4 regions of the Cytobacillus sp. QJM3NY_8 genome follow, and region 1 is predicted to be linked to each of the others. Evidence: riboswitches for the same ligand, from Rfam matches in the RefSeq annotation. Region 1 holds a riboswitch; each other region holds the start of a gene.

Region 1 (3,655 bases):
CCTTTCCGCTTGCTGTTACGAGGAATTGAAGGGGATGTGAGCTGACCTTAATGGCCAGATTTCCGCTTGTTCCCATAAACCAGTCCCTTTCTGCAAGCTCTTCCTTAATATCTGCAAGCTCATTCCATTTTTCCCCAACTCTGCTCATACCCTCACCTCATTTAATCTTTTTAAAAGCTCAATGCAATCATAGAATGTTTCAAAGGCAGAATGATTTAGGTTCATCTCTTTGCTTTTCTCCAGGAGCAGATCTCTGGCAATGACAAAGTCTGCCTGTTTGGCAGCCTCCAGATCGGTTACTGAATCTCCGATCACCACTTTAAAGGTGTTCTCATCCACCAGTTTCCTCATAATAGAAGGCTTGCAGCAGCCGCAATTCTTATTGCATTTTTCATCGCAGCTATGGGGCCATAAGATATTAATTGTATCGCCGCTAAAATCAGAACTATTGCAGAACACCTCTTCAAAGGGTCCATACTTATCCAGTACAGGAGCCACAAAAAAATCTATTCCTCCGCTGACTATATAAAGCGGTATTTTTTCTTTTTCCAGATAATCGATAAATGGCTGAAATCCCTCTCTTACTCTTGCATTTTCTAAGATGAAATCGGTGATAGCATCTTTCAGACTGCTTGGCAGAAGGGAAAACATCTTTCCTACTCCTTCTTGAATGGTAATTTCCTGTCCCAGAACTTGATTTTTTAACCCCTCCCATTGAGAAGGAGCAAAGTGCTTCATGATATGAATGATGTTATCGTTTTCGGTAATAGTTCCATCAAAATCACAAAATACCGCCACTTTAGCCATTCTTTACAGCCACCTCTTTGTACCCCCACAGATCAATCGCTTTTTTTAATTCAGGGAAGTTTGATGGAGCATCTGTTAAAGAAGCCCCATTTAAAATTAAATCTATCGCCTGGCGGAATGCCAAACCGCCTCCTCTTGCCCCATCCGGATGCCCATGTACGCCACCTCCGGCATTAATTACACTGTCTATTCCGAAGTCTTCGAAAAGCAAAGGTACAAGACCCGGATGGATGCCGGCTGATGGAACCGGAAAGGTTCTTTTGCAGAAATCATTCCTAGTCAGGGTATCCCCAATTGATAAGGCCAGAGTTTTTTCAAGGGCAACCGATCCATAAGGTGAAGGGAATAGAGACAAGTCTGCGCCTGCATACCTGAGGAGTTTGCCTAAAAGCAAAGGATAGGAAATCCCATAAACACTTGAAGCAGAAAGAGCTCCACTAACTGCAGGATGTGCCATGATAGGCAGCCCTATCTCATCATCTTCTCTTAATGACTGCAAAACATCGAGCCCATACGAGAATACGTTGAAGAGAAGAAGATCTGCACCAAGTCTGGATGCTTTCCTTGCCTTATCTTTTAAATCAAAAGACCTGCCTGTTAAATTCACAGCATATAGGGTACGGTGGCCTGTTTCCTCATAAACCTGCCTTAGCACTTCTTTGCCTTCGGTTATCCGGGCTTCAAAAGGTGTAAGGCGGTTTTCAAATAGAATTTCATCATCTTTTACAAGGTCGATGCCGCCAAGGGCCTGTTCCCTCAGCTGCGAAGTTAAAAAATCCATGTCTTTGCCCAGCACCCCTTTGAAGATGCTCATCAGAAGGGGTCTATCATATACATTCAGTTTTTCCCTCAGTCCGTCAATCCCGAATCGTGGCCCAGGAAAAAAGCTTTTAAGTTCATTGGAAAACTGTAAATCTAACAATTTAATCTTTCCATCCAATGATAGTTTTCCAAAGACTGTTGTTAATATTGCCGGTAAATCAGGACTGAAATTAACAGTTGGATAGGCAATCTTAATGACTGCGGCTGTTTCCTTTTTTTCTTCATCTTTAGTATAGTCTTCAACAGAAACGACCCTGCCTTTATGCTTTTCCAGCTGCTGTTTTTCTAGTTCCGGCAAATGGGTCCATGACCCGACCGTTAAGCCTAAAGCGATCTCCTCGGCCTTTTTCTCCGGGTTATGTTTTTCATCATGAACCAGATACGTTGCAATAATTTCACTCATGTATATTCTTCCTTTCAAAAATCAAAGAATGAAAACAATAAAAAACCTCTTCAAATAAGAAGAGGTTAGGATAGCAATCTAACATCTTCTTATCTTTCAGCTATAAGCTGCAAGATTTAGCACCGTGCTCATGTATAAGTCGGTTGCCGGGCTTCATAGGGCTAGTCCCTCCGCCTGCTCTTGATAAGAAAACGAAACGAGTATTCAGTTAATTTAGAATTAAAATTTAATTAGAATTATGACAGTGCTTAATATTTTTGTCAATTGAATTATGAGAAAAATTTAAAATAAATTTAATTTTTTTATTCTGCCCACTGCTTCTTTAAGTCTCTCCTCAGATGTCAGTAAACCCGCTCTCACATACCCTTCTCCAAAATCACCAAATCCGATGCCTGGTGCAACCGCAATATGCGCTTTATCCAAGAGATAGTCAGCAAACTCTTCCGATGTAAATTGTTCAGGGACCTTGAGCCATGCAAAAAAAGAGCCTTTAGGAGCTTGAACATTCCAGCCGATTTCCCTGAGGCCAGAGATGAATGTATTACGTCTGGATTCGTATATGGAATTCAATTCTTTAACACAATCCTGTGGTCCTGACAGAGCAGCTGCTGCAGCTTCCTGAACAGCACCAAACAAGCTGACGTATAGATGATCCTGCATAAGGTTCAGTGCTGCGATGACACTTGCATTTCCAGCTGCAAATCCAACTCTCCAGCCTGCCATATTAAATGTTTTTGAAAGTGTATAAATTTCAATTCCGACCTCTTTTGCCCCTTCTGCCTGAAGAAAGCTTTCAGGCTTTATGCCGTCAAAGCCAATTCCTCCATATGCAAAATCATGGACGATGCAAATACCATGGCTTCTGCTCAAATCAACTGTTTCTTGAAAAAAGTCCTTGTTTGCCACTGCTCCAGTGGGATTATTTGGATAATTAAGGAACATCAGTTTTGCTGCATTAAGCTGGTCTGCTGACAATTCACTGTATACTGGCAGGAAGTTATTTTCTTCTCTTAGAGACATTGTCACCATTTTTGCTTTGGCAAGTGCAACACCTGACCAATAATCAGGATATCCCGGGTCCGGAACCAATACGCTGTCCCCAGGGTTTAAAAGGCATTGAGGGATTTCAACCAGTCCGGCTTTACCACCAAAAAGGATGGCTATTTCGGTTTCAGGATCCAATTCAACATTAAATTCCCTTTTATAAAAGTCAGCAGCTGCCTTTTTTAAATACGGGAAGCCCTGGAAAGGGGAATATTTATGGTTTTGCGGATTATCGGCTGCACTTTGAAGACTCTTGACAATATGCTCTGGTGTAGGCATGTCAGGATTGCCCTGTCCAAGATTGATGACATCATGCCCTTGTTGGAGTTTTCTCCCCACTTTGGCTGTCAAAGATGCAAAAAACTGTTTAGGCAGACTTTTCAAAAGATCTGATTGCGGATAATTTACCAAATTGTTCACCTGCTTAAAAAAAAGATTGAAAATATAGTCACAAATGATATAACGTAAATGGTAAGATGTAAAGTAAAATTTTGAAAATTTCCATCTATCGGACTAATTTTACCATAAGGATATGATGATTGCGGGGGAGTTTTATGAAATTAAAGATTGCCTGTTTGC
Region 2 (3,655 bases), 2.2 Mb from region 1:
CGACTGTTTGGAATGCATTCACATCAAGATCTCCTTCTGCAAGGGCAACATTGGGCTGCACATAGTCAGAGAATGTCACAACTTCAATTTCAATGCCTTCCTTTTCAGCCTTTTCTGCAATAAAGTCCCAGATGCGTGTATCAGAACCGCTTACACCTAATTTAATCTTCTTTGTTTCTTCTCCTCCAGTTGTGCTTGAGCATGCTGCAGTGAACACACCCAATGCTAAAATAATGAATGTTAAGAATAGTTTTTTCATGATGTATTTCCTCCTTATTTATCTTCTTCTGATTTTTTTGGATAAGATATTTCCGAATGACTGCAGGCCTTGAACCATGACAACTAAGATCGCAACGGTAATCAGCATGACTGTTGTATCGAATCGCTGGTAGCCGTAGGTAATGGCGAGGTCACCAAGCCCGCCGCCTCCGACTGCCCCGGCCATGGCTGATGCTCCGACCAATCCGATTGTTGCAATTGTAAAGCCTAATACCAGCGAACTAAGTGCTTCCGGAATCAGGAATTTTAGTATTATCTGGCCTGGTGTTGCTCCCATTGCTTCTGCAGCTTCTATAACACCCGGATCTACCTCAAGCAATGAGTTTTCTATTAATCTTGCAATATATGGCCCGGCATAAAAGACTAGCGGCACTACGGCTGCAGCCGTACCTATCGATGTTCCGACAATCAGCCTGGTAATGGGGATAATGGCTACCATTAAAATAATGAAGGGAACTGATCTGAAAATATTAATAATGCTGTTTATGATATTAAAAACAACGAGGTTTTCCAGCAGATGCCCTTTCCTTGTTACGACAAGCAATATACCAAGCGGCAGTCCGATAACAGCTGAAAACAGCAATGAGAATGCCACCATTTGAATCGTTTCGATTAAGGCTTCGATGATTTTTTCCTGATTAACTAGCACGTGTTGTCACTTCCTTTATTGAAACTTTTTCCTGGCTGATGTACTGAATAGCACGTCTGATTTCACTGTCTGGACCCTGGAATTCGACAATCAGGTTGCCAAACGGTGTTCCCTGAAGTTCAGTAATATTTCCAAACAGGACGTTGAAGTCGATATTAAACTTTTTGGCAACCTGCGAGAGGAGCGGCTGCCCGGCAGAATTTCCAACAAAGTTGATTCTAAATACCTTTTGAAGCCCTTGCTGTTTTTCAATCACTTCTTTAATGGAGTCAGGTATTTGATCATTCATGACAGTGCTGACAAAGTTTTTCGCTGTTTGCGTCTTTGGTGATGAAAAGACATTGAAGACGGTTCCTTCTTCGATAATTTTTCCTGCCTCTATTACAGCGACACGATCACAGATCTCTCTGATTACAGACATTTCATGGGTAATGATCAGTATAGTAATGTTGTATTCTTTATTTATTTTTTTCAGCAGCTGCAGGATAGAGCTGGTTGTCTGCGGATCCAGCGCTGAAGTTGCTTCATCACATAATAGAATGGAAGGCTGGGTCGCCAGCGCCCTGGCAATTCCGATCCGCTGCTTTTGCCCGCCTGACAGCTGATCGGGATAGCTGTTTGCCTTGTCTGCAAGCCCCACGAATTCTAATAGTTCATGGACACGCTTTTTGATGTCATCTTTAGGGATCTTAGCCAGTGTGAGCGGCATCGCCACATTGGCAAACACTGTTTTCGAATTTAAAAGGTTAAAATGCTGAAAGACCATCCCGATGTTTCTTTTCACTTCGCGAATTTCTCTTACAGATAAAGCCGTCAGATCATGTCCACTGACAATGACCTTTCCTGAAGTCGGCTTCTCCAGCCAATTGACACAGCGGATCAAAGAGCTCTTTCCCGCACCGCTGAAGCCGATCACACCGAAAATCTCACCTTTGTTAATCTTTAAGTCTATTCCATTTAAAGCAGCTACCTGCTGTCCTCCGCTTTCATAGATTTTCTTTAAATTCTGAAACTCTATCATTCAGCATCTCTCCTTTTCTAAATGTTATATATAATTAATCCTATATGAAAACTAAGAATTATATCCTGAAATTTACCCCTTCTAACAGAAGAGGTTTTTTGAAGTCCCCTCCTTATCTTTCAGGCTATCGCCTGCTGGATTTGGCACAGTGCAGTCTGCCTGCTGCCGAAGCTTCATTGGGCCAGGTCCCTCTGCTTCTCTCGATAAGAATTATTCATATGTTTATGAATAGAATCTTGATGCATTTTTTTCGGATAAAAACAAAAACCCTCTTCTAAAGAAAGAAGAGGGCAGCATTTATCAATGGTCCTCTTCTTATCTTTCAAGCTACGCTTGCTGGATTTGGCACGGTACACTTTTGTCCGCTGCCGAGGTGTCATAGGGCCAGTCCCTCAACCTCTCTGGATAAGAAGATTTTTATTATTCGGTTGTTTAATATGCTTATTACTTTACCACCATAAAGAAAAGGATGTCAATCATTATTTTTCAAATATTTTCACTTGGGCCATTTTCAAAAATTTCCGTTACTTTAACAGAGCTGTCTTTACGGTGAATAATCATCACACCTGCCAGAGCGATTATACCACCCGCAACGGATAACATAGTCGGCACCTCTCCCAGCCAAACCCAAGCAATGACAAATGCTATTGCTGGTGTCAGATAAAGAGAGCTTGTCGCTTCAGAAGTCCCTCCTATGGACGCAAGAAAAGCTAGGGCAATATATGGAATTACCGTTGGAAAAATCCCCAAATAGATGACACTTAAAGTGGATTCGGCCGATGCATGAAAGATCTCATTACCAAGCCCAGGAAGATAAATCAGCATAAAACCAGTCCCTGCCCATACCGTATAGGATGTAAATGACAAAAATCCGTATTTATTAAAATATTTAGTCTGAAACACGAAATAGATGCTTTCTGAAATGGAAGCAAGCAGGACAAATAAAATACCGGTTTGGATTTCAAACCCTCCTCCTGCACCAAGCGAAATAAGTGCGGCACCAGCAAAACTGACTGCGGAACCAGTCCACCTGACCCTTCCAAACCTTTCCCTTAAAAATAAAGCAGCCAACGCAGCCGAAAAGATCGGAGTCATTGATACAATCAAGCTTGCCGGCCCGGCGCTTACTGTTTTTTCCCCAATGTTGAGAGCTGTATGATAAACCGTAAAACCAAGGAATCCAAGTATAAAAATAGCAGGAAAATCTTTTATATCCGGAAGACGCATCCTTGTCAGCAGTGCTAAGACACCAAGTGCAGCCGAACCAACTAAAAGTCTAAAAAGGGCAAGGTGCTCAGGGGAGTACGATTCAAGCCCAGCCCGAATTCCCGGGAATGCGGATGCCCAAAGAATGATGATAGAACTATGCGCCCCGATAATCATAAATTTCTTATTTGCCAACTTCATCCCCCTTATCAACATTTCCAGCCATTATCTGTGCTGCTTTTCAGGATAATCAATAACTGATACAATGTCCTCAACCAATTAGGAAAGAATTTTGCCAGCCAATTTTCATAAAGGCGGTTATATGGATGGATACAGCACAATTGCCAAAATATCAGCAAGTTATTGAGACTATTAAAGGAAAGATTTCCAAAGGGGAATGGCCAATCGGAAGTAAAATTCCAAGCCAGCGGAAACTGGCTGAGGAGTTTGGAGTAAACCGAAGCACAATTATCACTGCTCTGGAAGAACTTGCTGCAGAT
Region 3 (3,655 bases), 2.3 Mb from region 1:
TTCCAACCCTTTGTTTTTGACCGCCGCTGAGCTGGGAAGGATAGGCATCTTCTCTTCCTTCAAGGCCAACGAGTTTAATGAGCTCGTCTACCCTTTTCAGCCTTTCCTGCCGGGAAACACCAGCAATTTCAAGCGGAAAAGCGATATTCTCTCTTACCGTTCTCGACCATAATAGGTTGAAATGCTGGAAGATCATGCTTATTTCCTGACGCGCTTTTCTTAGCTTGCTTCCCTTTATCTTTGAAACCTCATTTCCTGCAACTGTCACACTGCCATGGGTAGGAAGCTCCAGCCCATTCAGCATGCGGATCAAGGTACTTTTACCTGCACCGCTATATCCGATAACTCCGAAGATTTCTCCTTCCTTTACTTCCAGGTTTACATTGTCAACAGCTTTTACCTGGCCTTTTTTTGAAGAGAAAATCTTCTGTACATCTTTTATAGAAATCAACGTGAATTGTCACCTCTTTAATCGAAAGATACAGATTATAATTATTAGACTGCTTATATTCCCCTATTTTTTACTCCTTATAGGCTTTCATGCGCTAAAAGCAAAAATGCCTTTCTGCACATGAGCAGAAAGGCATTAAAAATTAAGTCCTTTCTCTCATCTGTCAAAGCTATGCTTTGAGTGAATTGGCACCATTTCAAATAATTGACGGTTGCCGGGCTTCATAGGGCACTTCCCTCCACCTCTCTTGATAAGAGCGTAACGATTTATATTCAATTAATATTTTAATAAATTAAGCAGTTTATTAATTACGTTTGCTATCGTATCATAGCCATCAAAAAGGTGTCAACGAAGAAATTTTAAACTTTCGGAAAAAAATGAATGGTAAATTTTCCTTTATGCTTTTGCAGAAAGTGATGTAATGCCTGCAGCTGCTTCGATCGCCTGTTCCAGATCTTCAATCAAATCTTCCGCATTCTCGATTCCGATAGAAATTCGAATTAGATCCTCCGGCACTCCCGCAGCTTTTAAACCTTCTTCATCCAGCTGCTGGTGAGTTGTACTTGCAGGGTGGATAATCAGGCTCTTTGCATCCCCGACATTTGCCACATGTGCCCAAAGCTTCAGGCTGTTTATTAGCTTGGCACCTGCTTCTCTTCCGCCAGCAATTCCAAACACAGCCACAGCTCCTGCTCCTTTCGGCAAGTACTTATCCGCCAATTTTTTATCCGGATGGCTTTCATTTCCAGGATACAGGACCCAATTAACAGCTGGATGCGCCTCTAGATACTCCACTACTTTTTTCGTATTGGCAACATGCTCTTTCATCCGTACATGCAAAGTTTCAAGCCCCAATGTGAATTGAAATGCACTTTGCGCACTCATAGCAGGCCCTAAGTCTCTTAAAAGCTGTACGCGTGCTTTGATAATATAAGCCGCCTCGCCAATTGCTTCGCTATAGACAATATCATGGTAGCTGGGATCTGGCTCTGTAAAGCCCGGGAACTTATGGGAATTCCAGTCAAATTTTCCTCCGTCTACAATAATTCCTCCCATTGTTGTTCCATTGCCGAGCAGCCATTTAGTCGCAGAGTGTATAACAATGTCAGCCCCATGTTCGATCGGCCTGCATAGATAAGGTGTAGCAAAAGTGTTATCGACAATCAGCGGCACACCATTCTCGTGTGCAATTGCTGCTACCTTTTCAATATCCAGGATTTTTAAGCTTGGGTTCCCTATCGTTTCGGCAAAGATGGCCTTTGTTTTATCTGTAATCGCGTTACGGAAATTTTCCGGCTCTTTTGGATCAACCAGTTTCACTTTAATTCCATACTTGGGAAGTGTGACTGCAAACAAATTATAAGTACCGCCATATAAATTGGACGCAGCAATAATTTCATCCCCTGCTTCAGCTATGTTTAAAATGGCAAGCGTAATGGCAGATTGTCCGCTTGCAAGAGCCAGGGCACCAACTCCTCCTTCAAGCAAGGCCACTCTTTCCTCAAATACACTTACAGTCGGATTATGTATCCTGCTATAAATATATCCTGGCTCTTTAAGAGCAAAGAGATCTGCAGCGTGATCTGTATTCTTGAACTGGTAAGCATTGTTCTGGTAAATCGGTACCGCCCTTGCGCCAGTTACAGGGTCTGGCTTCAGTCCCCCATGCACTCCAATTGTTTCAAAACGGTAATTTTTTTGTTTATCAGTCATTGCTTTCTCTCCTCTATAAAAATTTTAGTATTTCTTATCGAAGAACTAAGAAAAATGCAAGGTGCCTGGAGCTAGACAGTTATCAAATTTCAAAGAAAAAAGTCTGATATTATGAAAAAACCCTCTTCATAAGAAGAGGGCTTTATCGTCTCTTCTTATCTTCCAGAGCATCCCGCTCTGCTGGATTTAGCACCGTGTACTTTACCGGTTGCCGGGCTTCGCTGGGCCAGTCCCTCCGCCTCTCTTGATAAGAATATTCAGTTAATTGATATTAAAACGATATTATCATACTATTTAAAAAATGGTCAAGTATTGTGATATGAAATTTTCCCTAAACAGAAAAAGGATTCGAGGAGCAATTTTTTTCTGAAGGTGGTTTCCATCTTTATTTTATTTTGGAAAATAGCATCCCTTAACTTTAACTCGCCTGAAATCAATGACAGCACAGCTTCTTCAGAGCCCGAGACCTCCACATCAAAATTACTGGTGTGACTGGCCTTCCGGATTTCCCCATTCATAATTTCCAGAGGAATGCTTATATTTCCCGCCTTAATAAGCAAAGAGAAATTTGATTTTCTTAAAAAGTATCCAAGATGACCTTTAGACTTTAATTCCCGGATAAATACATCAGGTAAATCCTTCACAGCCTCACCTCTTTTAATGGGTTTATCATCTTTAATATTCAGTAATAAATGGCTTCAATCCTTTAATTTTCTTTCGACAAAATCAGAAGATCGCTGGAGCCAGACAGTTCTCGCATTTCAAATTTATTAATTCTGGAAGAACCAGAAAGACAATACCTGTTTATTAGGCATTGTCTTTCATTTCCCGAGAAATATGTCAGATTATACTGTTTTTACGGAAGGTGATGCAGTTTTTGTCTTTTTATAGTTTTTGAAAACAAAGAAAAAATAGAGAGAGCCAATCAAATATAAAGAAGCTGTAATGGAGAATACGAGTGCATATCCCCAATAATCTCCATATCTCATGACAATTCCTGTTGAAATAGGCCCCATTACAGCCCAGCCCAGATTGAAAACCATCTGATTAACGGAGTTTGCCAGCCCTTTCATCGAATCATTTACCCTAGACATCATCAGCGACATTTGTATTGGGTTTCCAGCATTCATTAATGCCTGCCGGAACAAAAAGCCGATGGCAGCCAGCCAAAGATTCTCTGTATAAGCAGTTAAAAGCAGAAAAGGAAGTGACATGAGCTGCAGGATTACAACTGCTCTGACTTCTCCCACCTTCCTTACCACAACCGGGCCGATAATCATAGCAAAAGCTGTGGCAGCCTGCCCTAATGAAATAATAATGCCAATGGTTGAATTGGAAGCTTCAAAACGGTCTGCGAAGTATAGATTTAGATAAGGGATAACCAGTCCTGCTCCAATTCCTATCAGCAGCTGCGCAAAAGCAAACATGGCGATAATTTTGACGCCTTCATTATTAGCGGATAGGTTTTTGAACGAAAAACCTTTTATGCCT
Region 4 (3,655 bases), 890 kb from region 1:
GAAGCAAAAGCAGTATTATCTGGACAACGATATTAACCCAAACTATCCTGGAGCCCCTACGTTTATCCGCATCTTTTTCTCACAGGGAATTACGCTTGTCCTGCCTTTATTCATTATTATTATAATGGCTGATATTGTGAGCGGGGAATATAATGATGGCACCATCAAAACATTGCTGTCCCGGCCGGTTAAACGATGGAGAATCCTGATGGCTAAATGGCTGACGGTTTTGCTGTATACGTCATTGCTGATGGCGGCAACCGTGATTGTCTGTTATGGGGTTTCAGGAATCGTGCTCGGTTATGATGGCTGGACTGCACCTATTTTGACCGGATTTCAAGCTTCTGCATCTGGTGAGTTTTCAACGGAATACATCCATATCCTGTCGATGTGGGAATACCTGCTGATGTCAGTTGGGCTTGCCTGGGTGGTAACAGCGGTTGTTGGAACCATAAGCCTCATGATATCGGTTCTGGTGAAAAATACAGCGACTGGAATTGGGGCGATGATGGCCGTGTTAATCGCAGGCACCCTGTTATCTTCTATCGGTTCGAGCTGGACGAGCTCCAAGTATTTAGTGAACTTGAACTTTGATCTGATTAACTACTTAGAAGGTCAAGCTCCGCCGATTGAAGGGATGTCACTGCCATTTTCATTAACCATGCTTGGGATTTGGGCTGCCGCCTGTCTTGCTGTTGCGTTTTGGAATTTTACCCAGAAGGATATGTATTAAGAGTGTCATTATATAAGGATAATCCTTATTAGTATTTAGAGTTCAGAAATAATTGATTGACAATTGGGTGAATTTAAATTATTATCGCTTTAATTAATTAAAAAATTGAATATTTTCTTCTTATCCAGAGAGGTGGAGGGACTGGCCCTTTGAAGCCTCGGCAGCAGGTTCTGATGAATACTGTGCCAATTCCAGCAAGCGCATCGCTTGAAAGATGAGAAGAGGGTTGATAAAACTCTCTTCTTAGGAGGAGAGTTTTTTAATTGTTTATAAATCCAACTTAAGTTATGCGAAAAGTAGATATTTAAAAATGCAAGAGGAGAGAAGAAAAATGAAATATGGTTTCTGGTTGCCGATTTTTGGAGGCTGGCTGCGAAATGTAGAAGACGAAAATATGCCGCCAACCTTTGAATATGCTAAAAACGTCATTCAGTCGGCTGAAAAATGGGGATACTCGACTACGTTAATAGCTGAATTATATTTAAATGATATTAAAGGACCGGACCATGATTCTCTTGAAGCCTGGTCCACGGCAGCCGCACTTGCAGCCGTGACGGAAAAAATTGAAATTATGACCGCGGTCCGCCCTGGTTTTCATAATCCTGCTGTAGCAGCAAAAATGGCAGCCAATATTGATCAAATCAGCAACGGCCGTTTTACTCTAAATGTGGTTTCTGCCTGGTGGGCCGAAGAAGCGCGTCAATATGGCGGTATTTTTACAGAACATGATGAGCGTTATGCCCGCACTGAGGAGTTCATTGATGTTCTAAAAGGGTTATGGACGGAAGAAACCTTCCATTATTCCGGTCAATTTTACGACTTAAGGGACACGAAGCTTGCTCCAAAGCCAGTTCAAAGACCTAACCCGATTCTTTATGCAGGCGGTGAAAGCGAAAAAGGCAAGCAGACCATTGCAGAAAAATGTGATGCTTATGTTATGCACGGCGGAACGGCTGAGGAGATTGATCTGAAAATAGGAGAAATGAAGGCACGGCGTGAACAAACGGGCAATGCGCCATTCAGTTCTTTCGGAATGGCTGCTTATGTTATTTGCCGTGATACAGAAGAAGAAGCTCTTGCTGAGCTTGAAAAAATCACGGCTGTGAAGGATTCCAGCGGTTACGCCGGTTTTAAGGATTTCACTACAAAGTCACAATTAGAGCAGCAGATTCAGCTGCAGGATTACTCTGTCTCTAACAGAGGTCTGCGGCCAAACTTAGTAGGAACACCAGAGCAAATTGCTGATCGGATTTTACAATATGAAGAAGCTGGCCTAGACTTATTATTATTGCAATTTTCACCTCAGCTGGAGGAAATGGAACGCTTTGCAAAGACGGTTATGCCATTAGTGGAACAAAAACGCAGTTTAATAAAGAGCTAGAAAGGGGCCATAATAATGAGCAAGGTATATGTAATTCATGAAAATAGTGAGTGGACAGTCCATTTGACAAAAAGGCTGGAGGAACTGGGTGTTCCTTATGAAGAATGGCATTTAGACGAAGGAACGGTAGATTTATCGGCAGAACCTCCAGAAGGAATCTTCTATAGCCGGATGAGTGCTTCTTCTCATACCCGTGATCATCGCTTTGCAGCTGAATTTTCGGGACAAGTATTGGCCTGGCTTGAAGCACATGGCCGTACAGTGTTGAATGGAACGAGCGCTCTGAAGCTTGAAGTTAGTAAGGTTTTGCAGTACTTGGAGTTAAACAAATCTGGTGTCAGGACTCCCAAAACGATTGCAGCGGTTGGAAAACAACATATTATTAAGGCAGCCGAAGCATTTGCCGGACAGCCGTTTATCACGAAGCATAACCGTGCCGGTAAAGGCCTGGGTGTTCAATTATTCCATAGTATTGAAGCTCTAAAAGCTTATGTGGAGGGACCTTCCTTCGAAGAGCCTGTTGATGGCATTACCCTTATTCAGGAATATATTCAATCTCCTGAAAGCTATATCACCCGCTGTGAATTTGTCGGAGGCAACTTTGTTTATGCCGTCAGGGTTGATACATCGGAAGGATTTGAACTATGCCCTGCGGACGCATGCCAGATTGGCGACTTATTCTGCCCTGTTGGAGAAGAAGCAGAAGAGAGGCCAAAGTTCAAGATCATTGAAGGTTTTGAGGACGAAATTTTAGAAAAATATAAAGACGTTCTGGCCAGGAATCATATTCAAGTCGCTGGCATTGAATTTATCAGAAATGCTGAAGGTGACATTTTTACTTATGATATTAATACAAACACAAACTATAACTCTGAAGCAGAAGCGAAAGCTGGAAAATATGGAATGCTTGAGTTAGCTTCATTGTTAAAGAAGACATTGGAAGAAAAATACGCTGCAACTGCAACGGCTTAATTTGTGAGGACCTGCTATAGCAGGTCCTATTGTCTTTTACTGCAGCATGTTTTATAAAGAAGCAATCCCAATCAATCTTGCGATGAGAGGGATTGCTTCTTTAGTGCTTAAGAGAGCTGCCTAAACCAGGCAGCTTTTTTTTACAAACTGGGCAGGTTAGAAATTGGAAAAATAGGTGGGGTTTTATTGATTTAGCTCTAAAAATATAGATATGGTTGTTAAGAGATAAAGGAATTATCCATACATAGGATTGGACTATAAATGAAAACGCTGCAGGAGATGACAGTGTAATCTTGAATATTAGACAGAAATGAAGATTGCGGAGGAATAGTATGATCTCTGATTTAGAATTGATGGAGCTTCATGTGAATGTGTTATTTAGACATGATAGTGAAAATCGAGTGATAGCTGTGAATGAACCCCCTTACGGTGCAGCGCCACGAATTTTCATTGGTGCCACTAGAATGGGTAGTATAGTAAGGTATTCAAACTCACTGGATAAGAGTACTGTAGAGAAGTTAGACCAAGTTATAGGAGCTAACCCTGGTGCTCATCCAGGGAAAATAATA

Evidence for each region. A riboswitch is a leader RNA that binds a small molecule or an ion and turns the genes downstream of it on or off. The one in region 1 is predicted to bind S-adenosylmethionine.
Region 2: linked by a shared signal. The riboswitch ahead of AC0VZ9_RS24460 (methionine ABC transporter ATP-binding protein) and the one ahead of AC0VZ9_RS08780 (2,3-diketo-5-methylthiopentyl-1-phosphate enolase) in region 1 are both predicted to bind S-adenosylmethionine.
Region 3: linked by a shared signal. The riboswitch ahead of AC0VZ9_RS23855 (O-acetylhomoserine aminocarboxypropyltransferase/cysteine synthase family protein) and the one ahead of AC0VZ9_RS08780 (2,3-diketo-5-methylthiopentyl-1-phosphate enolase) in region 1 are both predicted to bind S-adenosylmethionine.
Region 4: linked by a shared signal. The riboswitch ahead of AC0VZ9_RS04240 (LLM class flavin-dependent oxidoreductase) and the one ahead of AC0VZ9_RS08780 (2,3-diketo-5-methylthiopentyl-1-phosphate enolase) in region 1 are both predicted to bind S-adenosylmethionine.

What each region holds. Positions count from the first base shown of each region.
Region 1 is NZ_CM149681.1:1,670,710-1,674,364, reverse strand. It holds gene AC0VZ9_RS08790 (methylthioribulose 1-phosphate dehydratase) at 1-148, opposite strand, end outside; gene AC0VZ9_RS08785 (2-hydroxy-3-keto-5-methylthiopentenyl-1-phosphate phosphatase) at 145-807, opposite strand; gene AC0VZ9_RS08780 (2,3-diketo-5-methylthiopentyl-1-phosphate enolase) at 800-2,032, opposite strand; SAM riboswitch class I at 2,119-2,222, opposite strand; gene AC0VZ9_RS08775 (pyridoxal phosphate-dependent aminotransferase) at 2,315-3,487, opposite strand; gene AC0VZ9_RS08770 (carbon-nitrogen family hydrolase) at 3,631-3,655, shown strand, end outside.
Region 2 is NZ_CM149681.1:4,765,381-4,769,035, forward strand. It holds gene AC0VZ9_RS24450 (MetQ/NlpA family ABC transporter substrate-binding protein) at 1-259, opposite strand, end outside; gene AC0VZ9_RS24455 (methionine ABC transporter permease) at 278-928, opposite strand; gene AC0VZ9_RS24460 (methionine ABC transporter ATP-binding protein) at 918-1,949, opposite strand; SAM riboswitch class I at 2,059-2,159, opposite strand; SAM riboswitch class I at 2,262-2,361, opposite strand; gene AC0VZ9_RS24465 (DMT family transporter) at 2,436-3,350, opposite strand; gene pdxR (MocR-like pyridoxine biosynthesis transcription factor PdxR) at 3,482-3,655, shown strand, end outside.
Region 3 is NZ_CM149681.1:4,647,533-4,651,187, forward strand. It holds gene AC0VZ9_RS23850 (methionine ABC transporter ATP-binding protein) at 1-451, opposite strand, end outside; SAM riboswitch class I at 605-708, opposite strand; gene AC0VZ9_RS23855 (O-acetylhomoserine aminocarboxypropyltransferase/cysteine synthase family protein) at 848-2,164, opposite strand; SAM riboswitch class I at 2,317-2,418, opposite strand; gene AC0VZ9_RS23860 (SCP2 sterol-binding domain-containing protein) at 2,470-2,808, opposite strand; gene AC0VZ9_RS23865 (MFS transporter) at 3,010-3,655, opposite strand, start outside.
Region 4 is NZ_CM149681.1:779,100-782,754, forward strand. It holds gene AC0VZ9_RS04235 (ABC transporter permease) at 1-733, shown strand, start outside; SAM riboswitch class I at 851-954, shown strand; gene AC0VZ9_RS04240 (LLM class flavin-dependent oxidoreductase) at 1,065-2,114, shown strand; gene AC0VZ9_RS04245 (ATP-grasp domain-containing protein) at 2,130-3,086, shown strand; gene AC0VZ9_RS04250 (GNAT family N-acetyltransferase) at 3,419-3,655, shown strand, end outside.